Regions from separate parts of the Bacillus sp. PK3-037 genome, predicted to be linked through region 1. Evidence: a T-box and tRNA genes for the amino acid it is inferred to sense, from the RefSeq annotation. Region 1 holds a T-box; the other holds one or more tRNA genes.
What was found. A T-box is a leader RNA that pairs with one kind of tRNA and senses whether it is charged. The one in region 1 lies ahead of tyrS (tyrosine--tRNA ligase), so its partner is inferred to be a tRNA-Tyr.
Positions count from the first base shown of each region.

Region 2: it encodes a tRNA-Tyr, which carries the amino acid that the T-box ahead of tyrS (tyrosine--tRNA ligase) is inferred to sense. The anticodon was not compared.

Region 1 covers NZ_CP096408.1:297,171-312,194, reverse strand. Annotated here, with positions in the region: gene M1D69_RS01625 (S8 family serine peptidase) at 1-1,019, shown strand, start outside; gene M1D69_RS01620 (sucrose-specific PTS transporter subunit IIBC) at 1,463-2,842, shown strand; gene M1D69_RS01615 (PRD domain-containing protein) at 2,895-3,737, shown strand; gene M1D69_RS01610 (glycosyltransferase family 8 protein) at 3,789-4,649, opposite strand; gene M1D69_RS01605 (YwaF family protein) at 4,760-5,473, opposite strand; gene M1D69_RS01600 (MarR family transcriptional regulator) at 5,623-6,138, shown strand; T-box leader at 6,133-6,345, shown strand; gene tyrS (tyrosine--tRNA ligase) at 6,387-7,628, shown strand; gene ywaD (aminopeptidase YwaD) at 7,784-9,151, shown strand; gene M1D69_RS01585 (helix-turn-helix transcriptional regulator) at 9,197-10,036, opposite strand; gene M1D69_RS01580 (carboxymuconolactone decarboxylase family protein) at 10,105-10,488, opposite strand; gene M1D69_RS01575 (MFS transporter) at 10,475-11,689, opposite strand; gene ywaC (GTP pyrophosphokinase YwaC) at 11,828-12,460, opposite strand; gene M1D69_RS01565 (1,4-dihydroxy-2-naphthoate polyprenyltransferase) at 12,602-13,537, opposite strand; gene M1D69_RS01560 (teichoic acid D-Ala incorporation-associated protein DltX) at 13,983-14,132, shown strand; gene dltA (D-alanine--poly(phosphoribitol) ligase subunit DltA) at 14,150-15,024, shown strand, end outside.
Region 2 covers NZ_CP096408.1:3,924,302-3,939,325, forward strand. Annotated here, with positions in the region: gene adaB (methylated-DNA--[protein]-cysteine S-methyltransferase) at 1-335, opposite strand, end outside; gene adaA (bifunctional transcriptional activator/DNA repair enzyme AdaA) at 319-957, opposite strand; gene M1D69_RS20130 (DNA glycosylase) at 1,231-2,142, shown strand; gene glmS (glutamine--fructose-6-phosphate transaminase (isomerizing)) at 2,616-4,418, opposite strand; gene glmM (phosphoglucosamine mutase) at 4,848-6,194, opposite strand; gene M1D69_RS20145 (CdaR family protein) at 6,213-7,667, opposite strand; gene cdaA (diadenylate cyclase CdaA) at 7,660-8,481, opposite strand; gene rsiW (anti-sigma-W factor RsiW) at 8,642-9,268, opposite strand; gene sigW (RNA polymerase sigma factor SigW) at 9,282-9,845, opposite strand; tRNA gene M1D69_RS20165 (tRNA-Gln) at 10,075-10,146, opposite strand; tRNA gene M1D69_RS20170 (tRNA-Tyr) at 10,151-10,235, opposite strand; tRNA gene M1D69_RS20175 (tRNA-Thr) at 10,255-10,327, opposite strand; tRNA gene M1D69_RS20180 (tRNA-Val) at 10,332-10,407, opposite strand; tRNA gene M1D69_RS20185 (tRNA-Glu) at 10,411-10,485, opposite strand; gene M1D69_RS20190 (2-thiouracil desulfurase family protein) at 10,667-11,122, shown strand; gene M1D69_RS20195 (GNAT family N-acetyltransferase) at 11,134-11,616, shown strand; gene murQ (N-acetylmuramic acid 6-phosphate etherase) at 11,723-12,637, shown strand; gene M1D69_RS20205 (MurR/RpiR family transcriptional regulator) at 12,653-13,504, shown strand; gene M1D69_RS20210 (PTS transporter subunit EIIC) at 13,530-14,894, shown strand; gene pbp4b (penicillin binding protein PBP4B) at 14,949-15,024, shown strand, end outside.

The DNA of each region.
Region 1 (15,024 bases):
GAACAGACATCACGAGCACGTATTTACATCAATATTACGCGACGGGAAGCGGCACATCTCAAGCGACACCGCACGCCGCTGCCATGTTTGCGTTATTAAAACAGCGTGATCCTGGCAACACGAACGTGCAGCTTCGCGCCCTCATGCGGAAAAACATCGTTGATCTCGGAATTACGGGCCGCGATCAGCAATTCGGCTATGGCCTGATCCGGTATAAAGCCCAGCAGGCAGATCAAGCGTACGCGGCGGCTGAGCAAGCGGTCAAAAAAGCCGAACAGACAAAAACACAAGCCGATATCGACAAAGCGAAAAAGCTCGTCAGCAAGCTGCCGAATTCCAGCGCCAAGAAAGCTTTGCAAAAAAGACTGGATAACGTTCAGGCATCCAGAAATGTAAAAGACGCGAAGGACAAAGCGGCAAAGGCAGAAAAGTATAAAACCCAGCAAACCGTTGATACAGCACAAGCCGCGATCAACAAACTGCCGAACGGCACGGATAAAAAGAACCTGCAAAAACGGTTAGACCAGGTCAAGCGCTATATCGCATCAAAGCAAGCGAAGGACAAAGTCGCCAAAGCGGAAAAAAGCAAAAAGAAAACAGATGTCAGCAGCGCTCAATCGGCAGTCAGCAAGCTTCCGGCAGGCTCAGAAAAAACGTCCCTGCAGAAGCGTCTCAACAAAGTGAAAAGCAGCAATGTAAAAAAGGCGCAGCAATCCGTCGCCGCAGCGGAAAAGAAATCAACTGACGCAAACGCGGCGAAAGCCCAAAAGGCCGTCAATGAACTTCAGTCCGGAAAAGACAAAACGTCATTGCAAAAACGGTTAGATAAAGTGAAGAAAAAAGTGGCGGCAGCTGAAGCCAAAAAAGTCGAAACGGCCAAGGCCAAAGTGAAAAAAGCGGAAAAAGACAAGACAAAAAAATCAAAAACAGCCGCTCAGTCCGCAGTCAATCAATTAAAAGCATCCCATGAAAAAACAAAGCTGCAAAAACGGCTGAACGCCGTTAAGCCTAAGAAGTAATTGAAAAACCTTTAAGACGTAACGCTCGTCTTAAAGGTTTTTTCATCTGTTAAACTGTGTACGCAACCTTTTTCCCATTTTTTTCACAGGCTTTTCATACTATTGCTATCCTGCTGTGAACAGCATAAAATGAACGTTATTACAGATATCAACTGCATATTGCGGGATTGTGACTGGCAAGCAGGCAAGACCCAACGATGCAAAGGGAGTATTAGTGCCTAGAAAAAGAAAGGCATTTTAACTCTTCTTTTCGTGTTGGGCTCGTAACGGCGCCAATGACATTTCTGCTTCATATGTTCCGTATGCCCCGTCACCCGACGAGGGCATTTTTTGACGGCTCTGCACGCTTTACATTTTTCTCACTTTTTTCATTTTGATTGTCAACTTTTCATTTGATACGATGAACAAGCCGACTTTTCTTCAGCAGAGGAGGTTTTTATTGTTTGCAAAAAGAAATTGCGAAAGAATTATTGCTCCTCGCAGGAGGAAAAAGCAACATTATCAGCATCAGCCACTGTACAACTCGTCTTCGTTTTGAAGTAAAGGATGAAACGAGAATCGACATACGTGCTATTGAGAATCTGCAAGGTGTGCAGGGCACCTTTTTCAGATATGGCCTGTTCCAGATTATTTTTGGGGCAGGTATCGTCAACAAAATTTATAAAGAAGTCGTTTGTGTGTGGGAGGCAGCGCCTTCTGAAGAGGCTGTTCAAGAGAAACACACCAGACGCAAGCTGAACCCCGTCACAACATTTGCTAAAACGCTGTCCGATATTTTCATGCCGATTATTCCGGCGATAACAGCAAACGGTTTGCTCATGGGGCTGATCGGCATGATTCAGGTCTTTCACTGGTTCTCTGCCGACAGCCCGTGGATCAAAATGCTGGATCTCGTGTCCAGCACCGCCTTTATTCTCCTGCCGATTTTGGTTGGCTTCAGTGCCGCCAGACAATTTGGCAGCAACCCATTTTTAGGGGCATTGATAGGAGGGCTTCTGACTCATCCTGATTTGCTTGATCCATCCATGCTCGGCAGCAAAACCCCCGCTTCCTTGGACATATGGGGGCTGCACATTCCATTGATGGGCTATCAGGGCGCCATTATACCGATTCTTCTCTCCATTTATATCATGAGCAAAATTGAGAAGCTTTTAAAAAAGATTGTGCCCAAGTCACTTGATGTCGTGATCATTCCCTTTATCACTGTGATGGTGACAGGGTGTCTCGCGCTGATTGTGATGAACCCCGCCGCAGCTATCATCGGCCAGGTCATATCACAATCGATTGAATACACTTATCACCACGCGGGCATTGCTGCCGGAGCTCTTTTCGGGGGTATCTATTCCACTATCGTTCTATCAGGCTTGCACCATAGCTTTTATGCGATTGAAGCGACTTTGCTTGCTGACCCTTATGTGGGTGTGAACTTTTTGGTGCCGATATGGTCAATGGCGAATGTGGCGCAAGGCGGAGCGGGACTGGCGGTTTTCTTCAAAACGAAGCAGTCAAGCCTGAAGAAAATCGCGCTCCCCGCTTCCCTTACCGCGTTTTTAGGCATTGTGGAGCCAATTGTTTTCGGAGTAAATGTGAAGCTGATCCGCCCCTTTATTGGAGCCGCTATTGGAGGCGCTCTCGGCGGGGCATATGTAGTTGGGGCACACGTCGTTTCGAATTCCTACGGACTGACCGGCATCCCGATGATTTCAATCGTGCTGCCGTTTGGCATTGCGAATTTTGTTCATTATATGATCGGTTTTTTGATCGCGGCCGTCTCTGCTTTTATAGCTACATTGTTTCTTGGGTTTAAAGAAGAGACAGAATAACTGGATTTATTCGATTTCATTCATAAAACGGGGGATGAAAGGACAAAAAGCTATGAAAATTAAAAGAATCTTAAATCATAATGCAATCGTCGTAAAGGATCAAAATGAAGAGAAGATTCTCTTGGGTGCAGGAATTGCGTTCGACAAAAGAAAAAATGATATTGTCGATCCGTCTAAAATCGAAAAAACATTCGTCAGAAAAGATACACCTGACTATAAACAATTCGAAGAGATTTTAGAAACATTGCCGGAAGACCATATTCAAATCTCCGAGCAAATTATTTCCCATGCTGAACAAGAACTGAACATCAAAATCAACGAACGGATTCACGTTGCGTTTTCAGACCACCTCTCATTTGCGATCGAACGCCTGAGCAACGGAATGGTCATCAAAAATCCGCTGCTGAATGAGATCAAAGTTCTTTATCCGAAGGAATTCCAAATCGGCATGTGGGCTAGAGCGCTGATTAAAGAGAAACTGGGCATTGAGATTCCTGAGGATGAAATCGGCAATATCGCCATGCACATTCACACAGCGAGAAACAACGCCGGCGACATGACACAGACACTTGATATTACAACGATGATCCGTGATATTATCGGCATTATTGAAACCCAGCTGTCGATCAACATTGTGGAGGATACCATTTCTTACGAAAGGCTCGTGACCCATTTGCGCTTTGCCATTCAGCATATCAAAGCAGGTGAAACCATTTACGAGCTGGATTCAGAAATGATCGCCATCATTAAAGAAAGATTCAAGGATGCTTTCCTATGCGCCAAAAGCATCGGCACATTTGTGCAGAAGGAATACGGCTTTGAGTTTCCTGAAAAAGAATTGTGCTATATCGCCATGCATATTCAGCGCTTCTATCATCGGTCAGTGGCCCGCTGACAAACCAAAAAACGCTTTTGATCATCTCAAAAGCGTTTTTTCATATATAGATTATTGATTGATAGCCGGGTTTCCGATCGTATTCCACTTTGTATAGGACATGTAATGGAAATACTCATCGCGATACGGATGTTTTGTATTGGAGTTCCAAGGCTTTTCTCCGCCGCAGAAGTGGACGATTGCCGGGTTTTCTCTCGTTTCATTATATTGCTTCCGTCCTAACAGTGTCGGAGGTGTTTTCAGTTTTAACATGATGTATGTTTGAGCGTTCCAGCGCGGATGAAGCTCATACCACTTATCATATAAGATCGCGTTCAGCGCATCTTGGTCATGTAACACAAGAAAATCTTCAGAACCGTTTTCATTGATAAAGTTGAGAACTTTTTCTGTGATGTTTTGCTTTCTCCAAGGTTCCATATCAATAACCATAATACCTGAGTTAAAATATTTTCCCGTGTCAGTGATATTCATTTCTTTCAAACGTTCATGCTGCCCCGCATCTTCCACAGCAGCAACGGTGTATGGAGCGATGTCCAAGTCCCATAGTTTCGAAATATCCTCAAGGACAAGTGCATCACAATCGACATAAATCATCCGCTTAATGCTCTCATCCTTAATTAAGTCAGGAATCGAAATGCGGTAATACGCCGCTTTTGTAATATGGCTGCTCTCCACCGCATGTTCATACATATTGGTATCCACTTCTAAAAACTCAATCGGCACACCGAACTTCAATGTGGTTTCTTCCAGCCTTTTTTTGTTATCAGGCTCAATTCCCCCATCAATCACATATAGCTTTACTTTTCTGTTCTGGTCCATGTTTGTCAATAAAGAAACGAACATCCCACCTAAATGACGAGCATAATTATCATCTGCGCATGATACGATATGCATAATTTCATCTTTCTTCAATGGTATTCATCTCCCTTTGTGTTGTACAAGTTACATTCCCTTTTTCAGAAAATTAAACACCAATCTCCAATATTTTTTAAAACAGAATGTGCTATACAACAAAAAAGGTGTTATTTTTTGAACATCCGATAAAGCCAATAAAGGATGAAAAAGCTCGCGATCGTAATGGCTTCAGCTGAGGCGATATACCATGGCCAAGGCCCGAGAACATCCAATAGCGAAGAGCCGCCCGGCTTTTTCGTTAAATACATATAATTCGCATTCAGCCAGCGGTCAACCAGATAAATGATCCCTCCGTACAGATTGACAATCAAAACAGTCACCCATAAAGAGCGCTGTCTGAGTCTGTACGTGCCAATCACCGCCATAAGCAGACAGGACAGAAACACGGACCCGTGCGAAATAAAAAAGAGTATATACCGCACATGCGGAAATGAGAACATACCAAGGTCTGGGGTCAGAAGCGCCTGAAGCGAGCTTCCGATGCCGACAAAATACAAAAACACAAACAGCTTTCTGCTCTTTGTCACCAGCATGATCGCTGATAAATACACAGACAAGTCACTCAGCTGAAGAGGCAGAGAAGTCCGCACCGACCACCTGCCCGCGGCGATCATCCATATTTGGTAACCAATTTGTGAAGCAAGCAAAAGAAACACAAACAAATAGCGCAGAAATGTACTGAATGCCGGCCGGCTGATTGGCCGGCGGAACAAAAACAAAAGAATGGCAAGCATGCCGATCAAGCTTAATGTCAGTGCATGCTCTGTCGAAAACAGATGAAACGGATCGTGTTTATACACGCCTTGAACATATTTTTGCACAACTGCACCCCCGTCTGCGGGTTTTTCTTTATTGTGGTGTTCTTTTGGCTTTTTTTATGCAACCGAAAAATATAGGCTTGAAGTTCACCATCGTCTTTGCTACAATTCATTTCATAGCTAATGATTCTGATAATTTAAGGCGGCGACAAATGGAACGTTTAGATAAACAGCAGCAGCTTCGCAAAGAAGAGCATGACACACTCAGCAAGCTTAAACAAATGCCCGTTGAGTCACTCAACCTGGAAGCCATTTCGATCGCGACGAACCTGTATCGGTCTGCGCAAAGGCTCCGTGTCAAAATGGAGACTGAGGTTCTTTCTTCTTACAAATTATCTTGGACCGCTTTCTCCATTCTTTACGATCTATGGGTATGGGGCAAACTCGAAACGAAAAAAATCGCTGAGCTGTCAGGCATTTCAACAGCAACAGCAAGCAACGTGATCAAAACGCTCGAAAAAAAGGGTTTTTGCTCCAAAAGCATCGATACCAGAGATCGGCGACTTGTTTTTGTCACAATCACTGCATCCGGCAAACAAGCGATCGAAGACCTCTACCCCGAGTTTCACAAAGGGGAAACGGAATTGATTACGGGCATGACAAAAGAGGAGCAAAAAACCCTGACAGGACTGCTTAGAAAAGTAGCGGACAATCTTCATACATCATAAGCTTTGACGGGAATCCAGTAGCGGTTTGTTTCCCTGTTTCAGAGAGCCGGCGGAAGGTGCGAGCCGGCACACAGGCAAACGCGAATTACCTCCCCGAGCTTTCTTTGTGAACGTTAGTAGCAAAGGACGGGAAACCGTTATTCGAATGAGCGGAAGACAATGTCTTCAACCAGGGTGGTACCGCGTGCATTGAGCCACGTCCCTTATCGGGATGGGCTCTTTTTTGTGTTTGTAAAAAAGGAGGAAAAATGATGAGAACATTTGAGCAGCTCACAGCAGCACAGCAAAAAGAGGTAGAAAGACAGCTACAGCTATACATGACAGGCGCCCACGAAGTCATACCGCCGGAGGAATTAAAGGCAAAGCTCGTGAAATCAATTTCCACGGGCACGCCGCTTAAAATTAAGCTCGGATTAGATCCGTCTGCACCGGATGTACATTTGGGCCATACGGTTGTGTTAAATAAGCTTCGCCAATTTCAAGAAAACGGCCACATTGTCCAGCTGTTAATTGGGGATTTCACAGGAAAAATTGGTGATCCGACCGGAAAATCGGCAGCCAGAAAGCAACTGACTGATGAAGAAGTTCAGCACAATGCCAAAACCTACTTTGAGCAATTCGGAAAAGTGCTCGATCCAGAAAAAGTCGAGCTTCACTATAACTCAAAATGGCTGAAAACATTGAATCTGGAAGATGTCATTGAATTAGCAGGGAAAATAACGGTAGCCCGCCTGATGGAGCGCGACGACTTTGAAGAACGCATCGCCATGCAAAAACCAATCTCACTGCATGAATTCTTTTACCCATTGATGCAGGGATATGATTCTGTCGTTCTCGAAAGTGATATTGAATTAGGCGGAACGGATCAGCATTTCAATGTCCTCATGGGACGGCATTTCCAAGAACGATACAACAAAGAAAAACAAGTCGTCATCCTTATGCCGCTTTTGGAAGGCTTGGATGGCGTCGAGAAAATGTCGAAGTCGAAACACAACTACATTGGCATTAACGAACATCCAAACGACATGTACGGAAAAACGATGTCACTGCCCGACAGCCTGATGAAAAAATACATTCATTTGGCAACGGACTTGGAGCTTGAAGAGAAAAAACAGATCGTGAAGGACTTAGAAACCGGCGCCGTTCATCCGCGTGATGCCAAAATGCTTTTAGCCAAAACAATCGTCCGAATGTATCACGGAGAGAAAGCAGCAGAAGCTGCCGAACACTCGTTTAAAACAGTCTTTCAGGAAAACAGCCTGCCGGAAGATATACCAGCCGTAAACTGGAAAGGCGAAAAAACGATAGCGATGATTGATCTGCTCGTCAAGCTAAAACTCCTCTCTTCGAAGAGCGAGGCGCGCCGCATGATTCAAAACGGCGGTGTACGCATCGACGGAGAGAAAATAACAGATGTTCACGCCAAAGCAGAGATAAGAGAGAATATGATCATCCAAGTCGGCAAACGCAAGTTTTTAAAGCTCCAATAGTTTGATATTCCGAAACGCTTATGACCCTTCATTCATAAGCGTTTTTTTGCAGGTATAAAGCACTGTCTTTTCAAAAACGCTCTTCATCTTGCAGGAAACTCCTTTAGCATCCCGAAATATTCCCCAACCATACATTTAGGGGAGGTTTATTTTTGATGAAAAAGCTTTTGACTGTCATGACGATGGCTGTTTTAACTGCCGGCACACTGCTCTTGCCGGCACAGAGTGTCACCCCTGCCGCGCACGCTGTACAACTATCAGATAGCGAGCGCGAGCTTCCATTCAAAGCAAAGCGTGCGTACTCTACCATTTCTCAGCTAAGTGAAGCAATCGGCCCCAGAATAGCCGGAACTGCCGCTGAAAAAAAGAGTGCCTTATTGATCGCCTCAACCTTGAGAAAATTAAAGCTTGATGTGAAGGTTCAACGATTCAGTATCCCTGACCGCCTTGAGGGAACGCTGTCTTCAGAAGGACGCGATATTCTTCTCCAAGCGGCGTCCGGCTCGGCTCCGACTGAGGAACAAGGACTAACGGCTCCGCTTTACAATGCAGGCTTGGGCTATCAAAAGGACTTTACCGCTGACGCCAAGGGCAAAATCGCCTTAATTTCCAGAGGAGACCTGACTTATTACGAGAAAGCCAAAAATGCCGAAGCCGCCGGAGCGAAAGCTGTCATCATTTATAACAACAAAGAAAGCCTCGTGCCTATGACGCCAAACCTGTCGGGAAATAAAGCCGGCATTCCTGTCGTCGGAATTAAGAAAGAAGACGGTGAAACTCTTATCCAGCAAAAAGAAGCAACCTTACAACTAAACGCATTCGCAAACCAAACCTCCCAGAACATCATCGGTATCAAAAAGCCAAAGAACATCAAAAACCCTGATATTGTGTACGTTACAGCCCATTATGACAGTGTTCCTTTCTCGCCCGGCGCAAATGACAACGGATCAGGCACATCTGTCATGCTGGAAATGGCACGCGTCTTGAAAAGCATTCCTTCTGACAAGGAAATCCGCTTTATCGCCTTTGGCGCTGAAGAGCTCGGCCTGCTCGGCTCCTCTCATTATGTAGATCATCTATCAGAAAAAGAGTTGAAACGAAGCGAAGTAAACTTCAACTTAGACATGGTGGGTACAAGCTGGGAGAATGCGTCTGAGCTGTATGTCAACACATTGGACGGACAATCTAACGATGTTTGGGAATCCAGCCATACGGCTGCTGAAAAAATTGGGTTTGACAGCCTGTCTCTGACACAGGGAGGATCATCTGATCATGTGCCATTCCACGAAGCCGGCATTGATTCCGCCAACTTTATTTGGGGAGACCCGGAAACAGAAGAAGTTGAGCCGTGGTATCATACCCCCGAAGACTCGATCGAACATATCAGCAAAGAACGCCTTCAGCAGGCTGGCGACCTTGTGACAGCCTCTGTCTATGAAGCTGTGAAAAAAGAGAAAAAACCAACCGGCAAGAGGGCACATATCAAGGCAAAAGCCTCTGATATTTATGAAGATATCAAATAAAAAAAGACGGCACATTGCAGCCGTCTTTTTATAATAATCAGCTATTTAGCCGTCTATAAGTAAAGCTCTCAGTTTATCTGCCGTATTTTCTTTCTCTAACGGCCGATAAATGGTCAGTTTCAAATCAGGAGAGTCATATATTTGTAATGTCATATGCTCCATTACCATTGTGCCCGCTGCCGGGTGATGAAGCACTTTTTCTCCTGCGTGTGTGCCTAACACTTCGTGGTGGTTCCACCATTTTTTAAATTCTGGGCTTACTTCAGTTAACTCACCGATCAGCTCTTTTATCCACGCTTCCCCGAGAAACCGGCTGGCAGTCGATCGAAATTGCGCGATGAGTTTTTTGGCGTGGCTTTCCCAGTCATCCAGCAGATTCCGGTACTCTTTCGACGTGAAACATCGCCATATGGCGTTCCTTTCCTTTCTGCCCATTTGGCCAAAATCGCCGAACACAGCACACGCCGCCGTGTTCCAAGCAATAACGTCCCACTTTTCGTCAGTCACATAAACAGGGCAATTGGTTAAATGATCAATAAAGTGCCGCACAGCCGGAGGAAGGCTTTTATTTTCTTCATCCTGATCATCTAAAGGAACATGGTGGCCCGCCAACAGAAAGACATGGCGTTTTTCCTCGTAATTCAATTTGAGCACTCTTGATATGCTTTCCAGTACCTGTGTCGATACCCGAATATCCCTTCCCTGCTCCAGCCATGTGTACCATGTGACACCGATACCGGACAGCTGGGCCATTTCCTCTCTTCTCAAGCCTGTCGTTTTCCTTCTGGTGCCTAAAGGCAATCCAAATTCTTGCGGAGAAAGCTGCGCTCTTTTTAATTTTAAAAACTCACCAAGTTCTTTCCGTTTTTCTGCCATACCGTCCACATACACACTCTCCTCCTGCATAGAATTTCCTATTTGTATTCTACATAAAAAAGGAGAAGATTTTTATATTATTTGTTTCGTTCTGCAAATACTTCCGCAGCCACAGGCAAAATGGTATTCAGCGCATTCGGGAATCCTGAGTAAATGATCATCTGCATCATCACTTCTATGAGTTCTTCTTGTGTCCATCCGACATTCAGGGCTCCGTTAATATAGAATTTTAACTGCTGTGTATTGCCCAATGCAGTTAATCCGGCAACCGTTGCTAATAATCTGGATTTCAGATCAAGGCCCGGTCTTGAAAAAATCTGTCCGTAATTAAACGCCACGGCGAGCACACCAAGGTCCGGAGCGATGGATTGTTTAAAACTGTCAACGATCGCTTCGACGTTCTCCTCATCTATTTGCTTCAGAATATCTAGCCCTTTTTTATAATGTTCACTTGTTTGCACCAGCTTCGATCTCCCTTCCGATATCGCTTTGTTTCGCAGCTCGATTTTTGGTAATCCTTGAACTGAAGGCAATACCAATCATGATCATCCCCAGAATACAAACGCCGTTCCAATGAAACAGCATCCAAACTGCACCGCCTGCATACGACCCCAAGGCGCCGCCTAAAAACGTGCTGACCATAAAGATGCCATTCAATCTGCTTCTCATATCAGCGGACAATTGGAAAATCTCCGCCTGACATGCCACCTGGTTCGCCTGGATGCCCATAGTGATGAATAAAGCGCCCAGCACAATTACAATCATTGAGAATTGGCCCGCCATTAACAATACAAATGACAATAAGGTAAAAGACATACAAAGCTTGTTGGCAAAAACCGCTCCTTTTTGATCAATAATCCGGCCGATCAGCGGTGTCGCAAAAGCCCCGCCAATCCCCACCAAACCGATTGTTCCGGCAGTCTGACTGCCTAACGAGAATGGCGGTTCACTCACCATAAACACTAACGTCGTCCAAAATAAACTAAAGGCGCCGAACATGAAGCCTTGGTTTACACATGCTTTTCTTAACGCCTTCTCCTTGATCAAAAGCGGAAATAATGAAGAAATGAGTTTTCCATAACCAACGGCATGTGTCCCTTTGCTTTTCGGAAAGCAGAAGCGAATGATCAGCATAATGATGACGGCTGCTGCACAGGCAATCCAATACATCACACGCCAGCCATATTGGGCATCTATCGCCCCGCTGACCACTCTCGCGCCTAATATTCCGCAAACCAACCCGATGGCTACGTTTCCGAGTACTTTTCCTCTGTTCTTGTCATTTGCTAAACCTGCCGCAAATGGCACAAGGATTTGAGGAATAATCGTGAAGAACCCCAGCAATAAATTTGTGATGACCAGCCATGAAAAGCTTACAGCTAACGCTGAAGCGGCTGAGCAAACCCCCACTAAGAACAGCAGGCTCACAATGAAGCGGCGGCGTTCAAATAGATCTCCCAATGGAACAAGCAGCAGATTCCCCGCCGCATAGCCGATCTGCGCTAATGTAGCAATCATCCCAGCTTGTGCCGCTGTCACACGAAACGTACCTGCCATGCTGACAAGCAATGTTTGATTGATATAGACATTAGCGACAGTAAACCCGCTAGTCACCGCCATCAGAAAGATCAAACCTCTCGATAATGAAATGGAATGTTTCATGTTTGCCTCCTTTCTTCATGCATGATAAAGCAGGTGCAATCATAGAAACAGAAGTGAGTTTATACTGGTATAGAAAGTACTAGCAAAGCAAAAAAGCGAAACCTTGTCAGGCTTCGCTTTTGTAAAATATAACGTTCATCAATCCACTTCTTTCTTAATCCCCTGCATTTTTTCATCTAAATAGTGGGCAATCTCCGCCGCTTCCTTCAGCTCATCGGTTAAATGTTTAGGAACGTCGTTGTTCAGTTTATAGTAGATTTTATGCTCCAAGCTCGCCCAGAAATCCATGGCGATGGTGCGGATTTGAATTTCAGCTTTGACGTATTCCACCCTGTTCGTTAAGTTCACAGGCATTTCAATAATCAAATGCAGGCTTCGGTAGCCGTTCGGTTTCGGATTCTGAATATAATCCTTTACCTTTACGATCCGCAAATCCTCATGCTGCTTCAGGACGTTCACGACATTATAAATATCAGAAATAAAGGAACAAATGATACGCACACCGGCAATATCGTGGATATTTTCCTTCATTTCCTGTGTCGTAATCTCACAGCCCTTTCTCATGAGTTTATTTACGATGCTTTCAAAGCTTTTCACACGTGATTTTGTATGCTCAATCGGATTGTGGCCGTGAATTAAATTATATTCCTGACTGATAATCGAAAACTTTGTATCAAGTGCATCTAGCGCAAATTTATAAACTAACAGTTCGTTTTTCCAGTCTTCCATGACAGTTTTTAAATCGTCCATATGTGTTACAGATAAATCCATTTTCGTCATCTCCTTTAACGGATCTTTATCCGCTGTCCATGTACTAGACGTGCCTGCCTGCTGCTAGGTTCTATGAATTTTTTTACAAAATTCTGTCGAATGTAACAAAAAAAAGACCGCACGAAAAAGCGGTCTTCTTTCTTACCGGAAATAGCTGATCAATAATCCAATTGACAGCAGGAATCCGAAAAATGTATTCGTTTGGGCTGTTGATTTCATTGCGACAATCATATTCATCGGCAATTCTTTTTGGACAAAGCCCTTCACCGCCTGAACCGGCTTAGGCACGCTCAAAAAGACGACAAACAGCCATGGGCTTGCGGCACCGGTAATAACCAAGCCGACAACCCAAATATAAGCGACAGCAAACGATGCAGCTAAGAGAGTGACGGCTCCTTTATGCCCCATCAGGATCGCCAATGTTTTGCGTCCGCCTTTTTTATCCTCTTCGATATCGCGAATATTGTTCGACAGGTTGATCGCGCCGACAAGAATCGCAATCGGAATCGAAATCAAAATGCTTTGCATGTTGATCTTATCTGTCTGAATAAAAAATGAAATCAGCACAAACACCGAACCCATGCAAATGCCTGAGAATAACTCACCGAACGGTGTATATGCAATCGGCAGAGGCCCGCCTGTATACAGGTAGCCGATCGCCATTCCGACGAGGCCGATGGCAGCCAGCCACCAGCTGCTGCTCATACAAATATAAACACCGAGTAAAATGGCAATGCCGTATGAAGCGAGCGCTAATTGCAGAATCGTTTTGGGCTTCATACCATGTCTGACAATTGCGCCGCCGATTCCGACAGATTCAGCTGTATCTAACCCGCGTTTAAAATCGTAGTATTCATTGAATAAGTTCGTCGCGATCTGGATCCATAAGCAAGAAAACAGCATAGCCAGAAACAGCAGCAGATCAACCTTCACATAAAACATCGCCAAAACGGTTCCGAGAAGCACAGGAACAAACGACGCCGTTAATGTATGCGGACGCGTTAATTGCCACAGGATCTGCCCCATACTTTCTTTTTCCGGCGCTGTCTGACCCTCACCCTTATTTGTTTGGTTCATCTTCCTCTTCCTTTCTATTAAAAGGCTTACTTTTTTTCAGCCGTCCACTTGATGAAACTTGCGTTTTGCTTCCTTATCTATCATAATGACTTCTCCACCATTTCACAAGATACCTTAAGCGGGCGTTTTCCTTCTTATTATACGCTTTCTGCCCTGATTTCATTAGAGTTCTGCCTGCGCCTTTACAAACAGGAGCGGAAAATTTTTTAAAAATCATTTACGCTTTTTAAAAGTTAAAAAGTTCTCTTCATTACATTTATTCTTTCCTTTATAATGAATCAGTCAGAGAAACTTCATTCATCCTCTTTCAGAGATAAAAATTCACTTCTGAAGACAGAAGCCGATATATAAATTTGAGGGATATTAGGGAAAATATGAAACTTTTTGCGCATCCGCTCGTCATATACTCATGTAATTGTCGAAAAAACGGGAAGGGAATTTGAATATGCTGCAATTGATGAAACAGCTGTATGAAAAACCCGCTGTCAAGTGGACATGTCATACAGGCTTTTATTTGTTGATACTGCTTGTTTTGTTTTTTATGTATGGTTTTCACACCGCGAATACCGGTTCTTATATTTATAACGATTTCTAATTGGAGAGAGAATAACAATGAAACTTTTAGATGCTATTCAAACACATGCGGAAACTTATCCGCAAACCGAAGCCTTCCGCTCTCAAGGCCAGTCGCTCACATATCAGGAACTTTGGGCGCTGTCTGACCGTGCGGCTGCCGCGATTAAAAAACGCGTTTCTGGAGAAAAGGGTTCTCCTGTTCTGGTGTACGGACATATGGAACCGCACATGATTGTCTCCTTTTTAGGAAGCGTCAAGGCGGGACATCCTTATATCCCGGTTGACTTGTCCATTCCGTCCGAGCGGATTGCGAAAATCATTGAAAGCTCGGGCGCCGAATTGCTGATTCACGTATCTGGGCTTCCTGTTGATATTGACAGCGGGCTGATTCAGACAGTATCAGCGGAAGAACTGCTGGAAAACGAAGGCACTGTCAGCCGTGATCAATGGGTGGCGGGACACGAAACGTTTTATATCATTTACACTTCCGGAAGCACGGGCAATCCGAAAGGCGTGCAGATTTCTGCCACAAACCTTCAAAGCTTCACAGACTGGATTTGCGCGGACTTCCCGATCAACGGAGGCAAAACGTTTTTAAACCAAGCGCCGTTTTCATTTGATTTATCCGTCATGGATCTTTATCCGTGCCTTCAGTCAGGCGGTACTTTACACTGCGTAACGAAGGACGCCGTGAATAAGCCGAAGATCTTATTCGAAGAGCTCAAAAAGTCCGGGCTGAATATATGGACATCGACGCCATCCTTTGTGCAAATGTGCCTGATGGATCCTGGATTTTCACAAGATCTGCTTCCTGAGGCGGACACATTTATGTTTTGCGGTGAGGTTCTCCCGGTTTCTGTAGCCGAAGCGCTGTTTGAGCGTTTCCCGAAAGCGAAAATCTTTAATACATA
Region 2 (15,024 bases), 500 kb from region 1:
GAATAGGATTTCGTCTGTCCATAAGGAATTTCACAAAGTGCATTCCAGACTGCTAGCTGAAATGGCGTACCTGCGTACTGAAATGGAACAGTAAAGGTTTTCCGCTTTCCTTCTAGATACTGAGTGATTTCAATAATGTAGGGTTCAAGCTTATCCTCATCTTCAACAAGAGGACTTCCTGGAAAGTGTTTCTGAGCCCATTCGAACAATTCCGCAAATGGTTTATTCTGTGAACCTACAAACACAAGCCCCTTTGACGTTGATGCAATATAAAAGTTCCAATCCTTAAACATCAGTAAAGACCAATAAAGGATTGGCTTATTCTTTGTTTCCATTGTACGTTTCCTCCACTTTACTCATTTGACGAAATTGTGCTGGTGTCTGTCCAGTTTTCTTTTTAAATAAAGTAATAAAATAAGGTGCGTTAGCGATACCCACACATATAGCGATATCTCCAATCGCTTTATTTGTCTGAATCAAATACTTTTTAGCCGCCTGTACTCTAACCTGTTGTAAATACTCAACCAGCGTAATACCTTTAATCTTTTTAAATGTTCGATGCATATGATACGGACTCCCGTGACAAATATCTGCTAACGATTCTAGAGTTAATTTTTCCGTGAAATTTTCATCAATGTATTCAGTAATTAGATCAACCCACTCGCTATCAGGCATTTTTTCATTAGTAGGCTTACAGCGTTTGCAAGGACGAAAATTTGCGCGGAGAGCTTGTTCTGCGTTTGGAAAAATGCACACATTTTCTTTTTTCGGAACGCGAGATTTACAGGATGGTTTACAAAATATCCTTGTCGACTTCACAGCGTAGAAAAATTGATTATTGTACGCTGCGTCATTATTTATAATTGCTTGCCACTTTTCATCTGTTAGCATTTCTACATCATTCGAAATTCTATGATCATGGCTCTCTTTATGTCCGTTATTGATACTATCCGGCATTTATTTCACCTCTCCTTACAATACTCATCTATTTCATTTTGAATTGAATCCCAATTTACGTTTTCGACACGCGTTTTTATATCTTGGGCGATTTTAATCCACTCCCGTTTAGCATTCTTGATAACTAACACTATAACCTCATAAATAGAAAAAAATAAGGTGGTTAGAATGTAATAGCAAGATAACAAAATGAGTAAAGCTTATTATGTGATAAAGTAAAATTTCAATCAGTGTGAGTTTTCTTATAATTATTCAAGATAAGGAGAATGAAAAGTGACATGGTATGAAGTCAATGACGGTATTGTCATTACATTACCTGAAATTTTCGACATGAATGCGAACCTAGCCTATCTAACCAGGGAAAAAAATGAATGCATGTATGAAATAGAGAACGATATCATTACAAAAGTTATAGCCATTGGGGAAATTCGGTCCTTAGTACAGGTAAGCGTAATCAATAATAAACAAATGGTTGTTCAATTCCTAAACGATTCTAGACCTATTGAAAAGTGGAAACGGGAAGAGATTGTAAAATATATTCATGAATGGTTTGATCTTGATAACGATTTAACACCATTTTATGAAATGGCAAAAGCAGATCCATTACTTAAAATGCCTGTCCAAAAATTTTATGGATTGCGCGTTATCGGCATTCCCGATTTATTTGAAGCTTTATGTTGGGGAGTTTTAGGGCAACAAATTAACTTAGCCTTCGCGTACTCCTTAAAGAAGCAATTTGTAGAAGGATTTGGCGATTCTATCGAATGGAATGGTAACAAGTATTGGGTGTTCCCACCGTACGAACGAATTGCACGGTTAACACCTGCCGACCTAGCAGATATTAAAATGACGGTAAAAAAAAGTGAATATATCATTGGAATTGCCAGGTTAATGGAAAGTGGAGAATTGTCGAGGGAAAAATTAATGAAAATGAACTTTAAAGATGCTGAAAAAAACTTAATGAAAATACGAGGAATCGGTCCTTGGACAGCCAATTATGTTCTAATGCGCTGCCTTAGGTTCCAGACAGCTTTTCCAATCGATGATGTGGGTCTTATTAATTCGATAAAAATATTACGTAGTATGAACCGAAAACTTGCGAAAGATGAAATCTTAGAAATATCGTTTCGATGGAAAAAATGGGAATCATACGCTACCTTTTATTTATGGCGTGTCCTTTACTGAATCATTACAACTTAAACCGGAATATACTCAATAAAAAGAGAATGAACTTTAAAACCTGATCCCTCAAGTACATTCTCTTTATAACTCATCTTTCACTTTAATTGTATGTGCGACTTCATGTAGGCTCTCCGGTCGGATTTCTAGAATGCTTAATTCCAAGTTCATCTGCTATCAACAGTGTATTTTCTTGAGGTAATAAAGGGAACTTCTCTTTTATATCAGTAATAACATCAGGAATTCAGTCAAGCAAAAGCAGTTTCGCTCCAAGTCTGATAAAAACTCATGCTGTCTCTGGTTTTAATGTCTTTTAACCTTGTTGCCCGACCTAATGAAGAAGCATCTTGAATCTTGAGCCATGGCAGATAGTCTGTACCTGTTCCAGTACCACGGCCTTCTATAATCCATTTTCCACTTTTCTTTTGGACATAAAAACACCCCTTTAGACAAACATATCCAAAGGGGTTAAACATTTATTATTCCACAGTAACACTCTTCGCAAGGTTACGCGGCTTATCTACATCACAGCCGCGATGCAGCGCAGCATAGTAAGCGATCAGCTGCAATGGAACAACAGATACCAATGGAGCAAGCGCTGGGTTTACTTCCGGTAATACGAATCTGTCATCCGCATCGTCTAGGCCTTTCAGTGAGATGATGCATGTGTTAGCTCCGCGAGCGGCAACTTCTTTGACGTTTCCGCGGATGCTTAGGTTTACGTGCTCTTGTGTTGCCAGTGCGAATACTGGTGTTCCTTGTTCGATCAAGGCGATGGTGCCGTGCTTCAGTTCGCCGCCGGCAAAGCCTTCTGCCTGGATGTAAGAAATCTCTTTCAGCTTCAGTGCGCCTTCGACACATACGAAGTAGTCGAGGCCGCGTCCGATGAAGAAAGCGTTTCTGGATACAGTCAGGTATTCACGAGCGATCATTTCCATTTCGTCTTTCTGGTCGCAAAGGGCTTCCATTGCGTTTGCCGCGATACCAAGTTCTTTGACAAGATCAAACCCGATATCGATGCCGTTTTTGTCAGCAGCTACAGATGCAAGAACCGCAAGAACTGCGATTTGTGCTGTGTATGCTTTTGTTGACGCAACAGCGATTTCAGGGCCTGCATGAAGCAGCAATGTATAGTCAGCTTCACGGGAAAGCGTTGATCCCGGTACGTTTGTGATCGTCAGCGCTTTGTGTCCGAGTGCTTTGACTTGAACAAGCACCGCGCGGCTGTCTGCTGTTTCTCCGCTTTGAGAAAGGAAAATGAAGAGCGGTTTCTTAGACAGAAGCGGCATGTTGTAAGAGAATTCACTCGCTACATGCACTTCAACCGGCACGTTTGCCCACATTTCAATGTATTGTTTACCGACAAGTCCTGCGTGATAGCTTGTTCCGCAGCCAATGATATAGATGCGGTCCGCTTCCGCTACAGCCTCAGCGATATCGCCAGGCACAGACAGTTTGCCGTTTTCGTCTTGGTACGTTTGGATGATTTTACGCATCACAACTGGCTGCTCATCCGTTTCTTTCAACATGTAGTGAGGGTACGTGCCTTTTTCGATATCACTGGCATCCAGCTCAGCGATATAAGACGCGCGTGAAATAACGTCGCCATCAAGGTTTTTGATAACAACTTGATCATCAGTCACGATGACCATTTCTTTATCCATTAGCTCTACATATTCGTTTGTGACTTGAAGCATTGCCATCGCGTCAGACGCCACGACGTTGAATGTATCTCCAAGTCCGACTAATAGAGGACTTTTGTTTTTCGCTACAAAAATCGTTTCTTTGTTATCGTTATCGAATAAAGCAATTGCATAAGAGCCTTTTAACAGTGTAAGTGTTTTGCGGAACGCTTCTTCTGTATCAAGTCCTCCGTTGACAAATTGCTCGATTACTTGAACGACTACCTCTGTATCGGTGTCACTTTTAAGCTCTACATCTTTTAAATACTCTTGTTTCAGCTGAACATAGTTCTCGATCACGCCGTTATGAACAAGTGTAAAGCGGCCCAGTGCGCTCTGATGCGGGTGAGCGTTTAGATAGCTTGGTTCGCCGTGTGTTGCCCAGCGAGTATGGCCAATTCCGGCTTTCGCTCCTACATTGGCATCCACAACTTCACGAAGATCGGCAATGCGTCCTTTTTCTTTAAACACATGGATCCCCTGTTCGTTGGCAACTGCGATACCCGCAGAGTCATAGCCGCGGTACTCAAGCTTCTCCAACCCTTTTAGCAAAATTTCCTTCGCATCAAGCTGACCGATATAACCTACGATTCCACACATAATTTCTTCCTCCTAAGATTGTAAAAGGAGACGAAGAAAGTCATTTTTCAAGGGGACTTTCAGTCGTCCCCTCCTACATGTTTTATGGAAGATCATGTGATTTCCCTTTGTTCAAGGAGTCGCCTCCTTGGTTTGAAGAAATCCTTACGGCTGTGATCTGCATACTCAGCCGGGAGGCATCCGCCGAAAAATCGATAACCTCCATCCTCGTCAACTAAGCCTTTTTTCGGGCGCTTAGTTCGGGCGCTATAATTATAAGTGAAACAAAATCCCGTCTTTCCTGCCTCTAGAAAACAAGAACAAGACAAGCTTGATTTTACAGCATGTGCCAAGAATGGTCAATTGTTTTTTAAACAACTTTGCCGCCTGTATCACAATTATTATATGTGAGTCGCACTTGTCTTGTTCGCTCTCTGTTTATAGATTTCGTTACTCTAATCCCATTTCTGACCGGACGACTTCAACAATGCGATTAACATATTCATCACACAGTTCTTTCGTCTTCGCTTCAGCCATCACACGAACGAGCGGTTCAGTGCCAGATGGGCGCACTAAAATCCGGCCGTCGCCGTTCATTTCTTTTTCAACCTCAGAAATAACGGCTTTTACTTTTTCGTTTTCTTCGACTTTATATTTATCAGTTACTCTCACATTAACTAAAAGCTGCGGAAACTTCTGCATTTCAGCCGCAAGCTCTGACAGCGGCTTGCCTGTCGCTTTTAATGTATTCATCAGCATAATGGCGGATAATAATCCGTCCCCTGTTGTGTTGTAATCAAGGAAAATTAAGTGGCCGGACTGTTCTCCGCCGACATTGTAGCCGTCTTTTTTCATCGCCTCTACCACGTAGCGGTCGCCGACAGCCGTCTGCACGCTCTTTATCCCTTCTTTTTCAAGCGCTTTATAGAAACCGAGGTTGCTCATGACTGTGGAAACAACCGTATCATCCTTTAAGCGGCCCTCTAATTTCAGGTATTTTGAGCATATGTACATAATTTGGTCGCCGTCAACGATATTTCCTTTTTCGTCGACTGCGATCAGACGGTCGCCGTCACCATCGAACGCAAGACCGATATCAGCATTTTTCTCTTTTACAAACGCACTAAGCGCTTCAGGATGAGTCGATCCGACTCCGTCATTGATGTTTAATCCGTTCGGAGAAGTTCCCATAGTCGACACGTCTGCGTCTAAATCGGCAAACAAGTGTGTCGCAAGCGATGACGTCGCTCCGTGTGCGCAGTCAAGCGCAACATGAATGCCTGTAAAATCTTCGTCGGCAGTCTGTTTTAAAAATTGCAGGTACTTTTGGCCGCCTTCAAAATAGTCGTTTACAAGTCCCAGGTCAGCTCCAACCGGTCTTGGCAGCTTATCCTCCGGTTCATCCATCAGACGCTCAATTTCAGCCTCCTGTTCATCAGAAAGCTTAAATCCGTCTCCTCCAAAGAACTTGATTCCGTTATCCTGCACTGGGTTATGAGAAGCAGAAATCATGACGCCCGCCTCTGCATCCATCGCTTTTGTTAAATAGGAAACACCAGGTGTAGAAATGACTCCCAGACGCATGACTTCTGCGCCAATTGATAAAAGTCCGGCGACAAGGGCTCCCTCCAGCATATGGCCGGAGATGCGTGTATCGCGGCCTATCAGCACTTTTGGACGTTGTTTATCTTTTGTCAGCACATACCCGCCGAAACGTCCGACTTTAAAGGCCAGCTCAGGCGTAAGCTCGCTGTTGGCAACACCTCTTACACCATCTGTTCCAAAATACTTGCCCATTTTATAATCGCTCCTTTTTTATTCTGATGAAGATTGTGAACCTGAATTTGATTCATCTTCATCCTGATCCTGATTTTGGTCTTGGTTTTTGTCTTGATTTTGATCATCATTGTTTTTATCGCTGTTCGTTGTATCTTCTCGCTGATTATTCTCTTTGTCATTCGTCTTGTCATCAGTGTCATCCTGGTTCCCTGACGTCGTATTGCTTTTATCTTTTGTTGTCGTATTCGTTTTTTTAGACGTAAGCTTGATTTTTGCGTTTTTCTGCCCCAAGGACCAGGTTACATTTTGAGGCCCGTTTACTTCAAGCTTCACACTGTGCTCTCCGTCATCTAAATCAGATACATTCACATACAATTCTATGTCTGATTTCTGCAATTTTTTTATGTTGCCGGGAGAGCCTTTGGCCGTAACATTTATCGTTTGTGATTCCGGATCCAGAAATTCAATGTTCTGAGAGCTGCTCAGCCCTACAGTCTTAATAGGGATATTCTCAAACGTCTGATCCGCTTCACTATCTACTTCTATATGCAACGTCACCTTTGACGGCGAAATTTTTTTGACGCCGTCAGGAAGCGGAATATCTGCCTCGATATCAGAATCCTTTTTGATTTTGCTTAAATCTAAGCTGACACCATCTATAAATTCAAGAGAATCCAAGACATCCTGCGAGCCGTAAACCGTCACCTCACTGGGACTTGATTCGATATTCGCTATGCTGACCCCGTCAGGAAGGCTTCCTGTCCGCTCAATTTTAAAGGGCACTTTTTTACTCGGACTTGTCACCGGAACGGTAATTTTGATGACCGAGGGCTCCACATCGACAGGAAGCGCGTTTCCGTCTTTATCATAGACAGTCACTTTCGCTTCCTTTTCAATCGTTTCATCTGCATTTTCCAGGTTTACTGAAGCTTTCACAAGAGAAATATTATCAATCACAGCTTTAGAACCGGTAATCTGTACATTTTTAGGACTGACAATCGGCTGCTCCGGAGAATAGCCTTTTTTCATCTTGCTTTTGTTGTAGTACTCCACTTCAACAGGAAAGCTTTCTGTCGTGCGTTCTTGAATGGTGACGGTCGTCACGGACGGATTAATGGATATCGTCAGCCCCTCCGACACGTTTTTGGCTTTAAGCTCAACCTTATGTGTGCCGGTTTTCAGCTTCTCCATATCCGCGTATATCTCAAAATTCTTTGTCTGCCTCGCCTTCTTCACGGCGCTTGTCGGACCTTTTATCGTGACATTCACCGTTTGCGGAACGCCTGTCACGACATAATTTTCATCATCGTAATATGCTTTAACCGGTATATCAGTCAGTGTTGCCTCATCAGTTGTAGATGTCGGGAAAAATGATTCACCTGGTTTTTTCGGAGTTGGTGCTTGGTTGCTGTTAACCGCTACATAAAGCAAGAGCGCGAAAAGCAGCGCAATGATTTTCACAGCCCAGCGGTTGTTTAAGAATTTATCCATTTTTCTTGCCCCTCCAATACCAGCGGTTAGAAGAAGTGTCTCTGGTGTTTTTCTTAAACTCTGCTTCAAGCATTTCTTTCAGCGCTTCTTCCGTCAGCTCTCTGTGAAGGTCGCCATTCCTCGCCACACTGACGCCGCCGGTCTCTTCAGACACGATAATCGTCAAACTGTCTGTAACTTCACTGATTCCGACAGCCGCTCTGTGCCGCGTTCCCAGTTCTTTTGAAATGAACGGGCTTTCAGAAAGCGGCAAATAACAGGCGGCAGCGGCAATTTCATTATTCTTCATAATCACCGCACCGTCATGAAGCGGGGTGTTTGGAATAAAAATATTGATCAGCAGTTCAGAGCTGACTTTGGCATTCAGTGGTATGCCGGTCTCAATATAATCCCCCATTCCAGTATCCCGCTCAATGGTTAAAAGGGCGCCGATCCGGCGTTTCGCCATATAATTGATCGCTTTCGTTATAGCCTCAATTGTTTTCTGCTGCGCTTCCTCAACCGGCGTGCCGCTCCTCGAGAAGAAGCGGCCCCGTCCAAGCTGTTCAAGCGCTCTTCTCAGCTCAGGCTGAAAGATAATAATAATTGCTAAAAATCCCCATGTTATCGCTTGGTCCATCAGCCACTGAAGCGTGCTGAGGCCCAAATATTGACTGGCCATACGGACAAGCACGATCACAACGATTCCTTTTAAGAGCTGAACCGCCTTCGTGCCGCGTATCACCATAATCAGTTTATATATCACATACCAAACAAGGAGAATATCAACGGCATTGCCGAGGTACTGCAAAAAAGGGATATCCTCAAAAGCCATTTCCTCGTCCTCCAAGAATTCAGTCATTTCGTATTTTGAAGTTTAATGTGTTACGCATATGTACTTTACATAGCGAGCCCATTATACCACATTTCATTTTGGCAAGTGAAATATGCCAGCCGTTTGAGAACCTAAAAAAGAGTAAAGCGCGCCACACGCTTTACTCTTCTCCGTTCGGGTCTAATGCATTGAATACACTTTTCCCCGCAGACTTCATTTTATACCATGTCCAGTCGAATAATTGATTAATCTCCTCAATTTGACCGGTGACTTGTCCAGCAGAGGCCATATACTTTTCTCCGTTTACAACGGTTACATCCCCGTCTATTTTCCCTTTAATAATCAGCTTGCCGTTTTTGACGGTGACATCACCTTTGACCGTCTCACCTTCTGGCACGATCACAGTGTTGTTTTGCACGACCAGATTCGGCTGCTTCGACACGCTGAAGTTGTGGTCATTGTGCCAGCTGTTTAACAATCCGCCGCCCATCAAAATGATGAATACCGCAGCAGCCGCGATAACCGGATGGGATCTGAACCATCTTTTCACAGAAGCTCTTTTCTTCTCCTTAGGCAATTTTGCCATGACGTTAGCGGTAAAATCGGCGGGGGCTTCGACATGCGATGTGCTCCGGACGAGCGCAATGGATTTTTCCATCTCATAAAAATGCTTTCTGCATTCCTCGCATGCCTCCAGATGTTCTTTTAATACTTGTTCATCTTTCGGAAGGATATCTCCATCAAGATGCATATGCATAAGCTGCACAATTTGTTCAGGACAGCTCATTTCATCACCCCACTTAAAGATCCCTTAATTGTTTTCTAAGAGCCTCTCTGCCTCTGTGAATCCGCGTTTTTACAGTCCCCACAGGAATGTTCAGAATCTCGCCGATTTCAATTAATGAGAGTTCATCAATATACTTTAATACAATGACAGTTCTGTATTTGTCAGGAAGCTTTAATATTTTCCGCTGAATCGTGTGTGAAAGCTCCAGCGATACGACTGCATCTTCAGGCAACACTCCATCTGCGGCGATTTGGGAATACATCGTCAAGCCTTCTGTACCCGCCACTTCTGCATCGAGGTAATAATCCGGCTTCTTTTTGCGAATGCGGTCAATGGTCAAGTTGGTCGCAATTCGATAAAGCCAAGTTGAAAATTTCCGGTTGATATCAAAACTGTCGATATTGACGTACGCTCTGATGAAAGCCTCTTGTGCGATATCTTCCGCCTCATGCACATTGCCAAGCATACGGTAGCAAAGCTGATAAATTTTATCCTTGTAAATATCTACGATGTCCGCAAATGCATTTTGATCGCCTTTTTTGACTTGCTTAATTCTCTTTTTAATCATCATTTCCATATTTATCTAACCTCTGCCTTCACCGGTCTGTATGTATACGAGCTTCGTTTCTAAAGGTTTCAATTTTTTTATAAAATAAGTTTAACAAATTTTTGGCAGGGTGTAGATGGCAATTTGTGAATAAACTACCTTAACATATTTTTAAAATTATTATACAGACTGAACAGTTAGAAATTGGAATGATTTTTCAAAAAGAAAAAAGACACCTTTTGATCAAAGGTGTCTGTGACTGGGCTAGCTGGATTCGAACCAACGCATGACGGAGTCAAAGTCCGTTGCCTTACCGCTTGGCTATAGCCCAATGATGGTGGAGGGGGGCAGATTCGAACTGCCGAACCCTGAGGGAGCGGATTTACAGTCCGCCGCGTTTAGCCACTTCGCTACCCCTCCATATTTTTAAGAAAAACAGTGCCGGCAAGAGGACTTGAACCCCCAACCTACTGATTACAAGTCAGTTGCTCTACCAATTGAGCTACACCGGCAAGATGGTGGAGGATGACGGGCTCGAACCGCCGACCCTCTGCTTGTAAGGCAGATGCTCTCCCAGCTGAGCTAATCCTCCAAATGGTGACCCGTACGGGATTCGAACCCGTGTTACCGCCGTGAAAGGGCGGTGTCTTAACCGCTTGACCAACGGGCCGTTTGTGTTCTCGTCGAGCTGACAAAAGTTATTATATACAGGTTACCCCCCTTTTGTAAAGAGGAAATTTAAATTTTTTATTTTCAAACTTTTTTACCCCTTTTTTAACTGAAAAAGCCTCCTACCATTTATCATTTATTTTAAGATAGATATAGATCGAATTAAGAGAGGAGATACCAATATGATACTAGTCAGCTCTTGCCTCGGCGGTATTGAATGCAGATACAACGGTTCGCATGCCGCATCAGAGAAAATCCGAAAACTGATTGAAGAAAAACAAGCAGTGATGGCTTGCCCTGAGCTTCTCGGCGGGTTCTCCACTCCCCGGGAACCAGCAGAAATCATCGGAGGCACTGGTGAGGATGTTCTTAATGGAGCCGCGAAAATCATAACGTCTTCAGGAGAAGATGTAACAGATTTATATATGAAGGGCGCGGCCCAAACATTGGCCTATGCAAAAGAAATCAACGCCTCTGCCGTCATATTGAAAGAAAACAGCCCATCATGCGGAAGCAATTTCATCTATAATGGCTCATTTTCAGGCAAAAAAATCGCTGGAAACGGAGTAACCGCCGCGCTATTAAAACAAGCAGGGTACCGTGTAATTTCTGAAAACCAGTTAGACGACATATTATAAGGAGGCTCATCATGACGCAAGATATCTCTTTATCCTTCTATAAGCCTGAGCATTTGCCGGAGCTTCACGCATTTACTTTACACAATGATGACAAACGCTTTACCGCTCTCCCAAAAGAGGTGCTGACCCAGGCCCTAAGCATTCAGGAGCGCTATCCGGTTGTCATCTTAAAAGGTGATCTGCCAATAGGCTTTTTCATTCTGCATACGTCAAAAGAAACCATTGCTCCCTATTCCAACAATCCATTTGCTTTATTGCTCAGTTCCTTATCATTAAACTCTGCCCACCACGGACAAGGCTATGCGAAAAAAGCCATGCTTCAGCTTCCCTCTTTTGTTAAAGGGTATTTCCCATGGTGCGATGAAATCATTTTAGCCGTCAATCACCTGAACACCCGTGCAAAGCAGCTATATATGAAAACAGGATTTCTTGATAAAGGGCGCCGAAAAATCGGGCCGCTTGGCGAACAGCTGATACTTCATTATTTCCTATAGCCTCTTTTGAAATAAAGTTTCAAAAATTAAAAATGATAGTTGAAATATCATGACAGAAATGAATATACTGAATATTAAGATATATTTTTACACAGGGGGCTTCCTCATGTCAGAACAATTGAATCTTCACAGCCTTACCACGGAATCACGCAATAGCCAAACATCGGAAATACACAAAGCAAACACCCTCGATATCTTAAAAATGATTAACAATGAAGATATCAAAGTCGCTGCCGCCGTTCAGCGTGTCCTTCCCGATATAGAAGCAGCCGTCGAATGCGCGTATGAATCCTTTCAAAATGGCGGACGGCTCATTTACGCAGGTGCAGGCACTAGCGGCCGACTCGGTGTGATGGACGCAGTTGAATGTCCTCCGACCTACAGCGTCAGTCCTGATCAGGTAATCGGATTAATGGCAGGCGGTCCCAACGCATTTTTGCAGGCGGCTGAGGGAATTGAAGATCATGAAGAAGCAGGTGCCGAGGATTTACGATCCATCCATCTCACCTCAGCCGATACAGTGATCGCGATTGCAGCAAGCGGCCGTACGCCTTATGCAGCGGGTGCGCTGAAATACGCCCGCAAAATCGGAGCAAACACCGTCTCCCTTACCTGTAACAGTCAATCTGCCATCAGCAAACACGCTGATCACAGCATTGAGGTCGTCGTCGGGCCAGAAGTCATTACAGGCTCGACACGTATGAAAGCCGCAACCGCTCATAAAATGATTCTAAACATGATATCCACCGCTGTAATGGTCAAAATCGGCAAGGTCTACGAAAACTTGATGGTGGATGTCAATGTCAGCAACAAAAAACTAAAAGAACGCGCCATCAGCATCATTCAAAGCCTCACAGACGTTTCTTATGAGAAAGCGCAATACACACTTGAACAGGCGAATCTTCATGTCAAAACAGCAATTGTTATGCTCAAAACCAGCACAGATCAAAACAAAGCGAAAACATTGCTTGATGAAGCGAACGGTTTTATAGACAAAGCAATTGAAAACTACCATTCATGATAAGGAGAGACAGTAATGGCGACAGGCGGGTTAGCTATCATTCAATCAATGAAACACAAGTTGCCACAATCAGAGCGTAAGCTTGCGGACTACATATTAGCCCACCCCCACAAAGCGATAGAAAGCACAGTCAGCGAAATCAGCGCCTTAGCTAATTCAAGTGACGCTGCCGTTATCAGGCTCTGCAAGTCACTGGGACTAAAAGGATTTCAGGATTTAAAAATGAGGGTAGCGGGCGATCTGGCAAAGCCTGCTGTTCAAGGCTACCGGGACATCGCTCATCATGAATCGCTGCCTTCCATCTCTGAAAAAGCAGCCGGCAATGCCATTCAAGCAATTCAAGACACCTCAGATCTCATGGATTTTCAAGAGCTTGAGCGCGCTGTTTCTCTGCTGCTTCAAGCGAACACTGTACATTTTTTCGGTCTGGGCGCCTCGGGAATTGTCGCCAAGGACGCTCAGCAAAAATGGCTTCGAATTCATAAACAGGCGACTGCTTTCACGGACACTCATCTTGTGGCATCTTTAATCGCAAATGCAGATAAAAAAGACATTGTATTTGCCATTTCATTTTCAGGTGAGACACAGGAAATCATCGAGCTGCTTTCGATGGCGAAGGAAAAAGGCATCACAATCATCAGCCTCACCCAATTCAGCCAAACCTCCGTCTCTGCATTAGCCGACGTTTCTTTATATACAGCCCATTCCAACGAGGCCCTGATTCGAAGCGCAGCCACTTCCTCCCGTCTCGCCCAGCTTTTTATGATTGATGTTTTGTTTTTCAGCATGGCGGCCGAGCAGTATGAAGAAACGGTCGGCTGCATTGATAAAACGAGCGAAGCAATCAAATCTATGAGAAAGACATAAGGCACCTTGAAAGGGAGGGGTTTGTATGAGCAAAGAAAAACACTACAATACTCTGGCGGAAAAAATCCTTGAGCTATGCGGGGGGGAATCCAATATTTCTTCCTATACGCATTGCATGACCCGCTTGCGCATTACGCCTTACGATGTCAGCAAAACGGATAGTAAGGCGTTAAGAGAACTTGATGGCGTCCTTGGAGTCGTCGAAGCTGAAACCCTGCAAATTATCCTCGGCACTGGTGTCGTTAATCATGTCACCGCTGCTTTTTCGAAGCTGGTATCATCAGAAGATTTTAATCTAAAAGAGGCCGCCGCCAAAAAGAAATCCGATATCAATCGTAAGAACGCCACTCCATTTAAGCTTTTTCTACGTAAAATAGCCAGCATCTTCATACCTCTCATTCCCGCACTCGTCGCTTCAGGCTTAATTACCGGGATTACCAAAGCGATAATCCAAGCCGGCTGGCTCTCTGCAGAATCACAAACAGCTATTGTCCTCACAGTCATCGGATCAGGCCTGTTCACTTATCTCGGCATTCTCGTCGGCATTAACGCGTCAAAAGAATTTGGCGGGACGCCCGCTCTCGGCGCTCTGGCAGGGATTCTGATCATTAACCCGGAAATCGCAAAGATCAGCTTATTCGGAGAACAGCTTCTTCCCGGCAGGGGAGGCCTCATCGGCGTTCTATTCGCAGCTATATTCATTGCTTACACAGAACAATTCGTCCGCCGCTTTATTCCTCAATCACTCGATATTATCGTAACTCCAACTGTTTCACTTTTGATCACTGGAATATTGACGTATATCGTTTTCATGCCTTTAGGCGGGTTCATTTCAGATGTCATCACATCCGGTCTTCTGTCCATCTTAGACATCGGCGGAATCGCTGCAGGCTTTATTCTGGGCGCGACCTTCCTCCCTCTCGTTGTCACCGGGCTACATCAAGGCCTGACGCCGGTGCACATGGAACTTATCAATTCGATCGGTGATGATCCGCTTCTCCCTATCCTTGCCATGGGAGGCGCAGGACAAGTGGGCGCAGCCTTCGCCATCTTCGTTAAAACAAAGAAAAAAACACTGAGAAAAGCGATCACAGGGGGTCTTCCTTCAGGACTGCTCGGCATCGGTGAACCTCTTATATTCGGTGTCACGCTGCCGCTTGGCCGTCCGTTTTTGACAGCATGCTTAGGGTCGGGGATCGGCGGAGCTTTTCAAGCTTATTTTCAGGTAGCCACAGTTGCGATCGGTGTCTCAGGATTGCCGCTCTCTTTTCTGGTTCTGCCTTCTCAAATCATCTTATATATCATTGGTCTCTTTATTTCCTATGCGGCCGGCTTTTTATTGACCTACGCTTTCGGATATAAAGATGAAATGGCTGCCCAGTTCGATTAAATGATGACGTTTTAGGAATAGTAACGGCATAGAAACACGGAAAGGAGCAAGCTTGTGAGAACGAAGACATTAGCATTACTCAGCGCTATTTTAACCGTGTCCATTCTGACGCCGAACGAAGCCTTCGCAC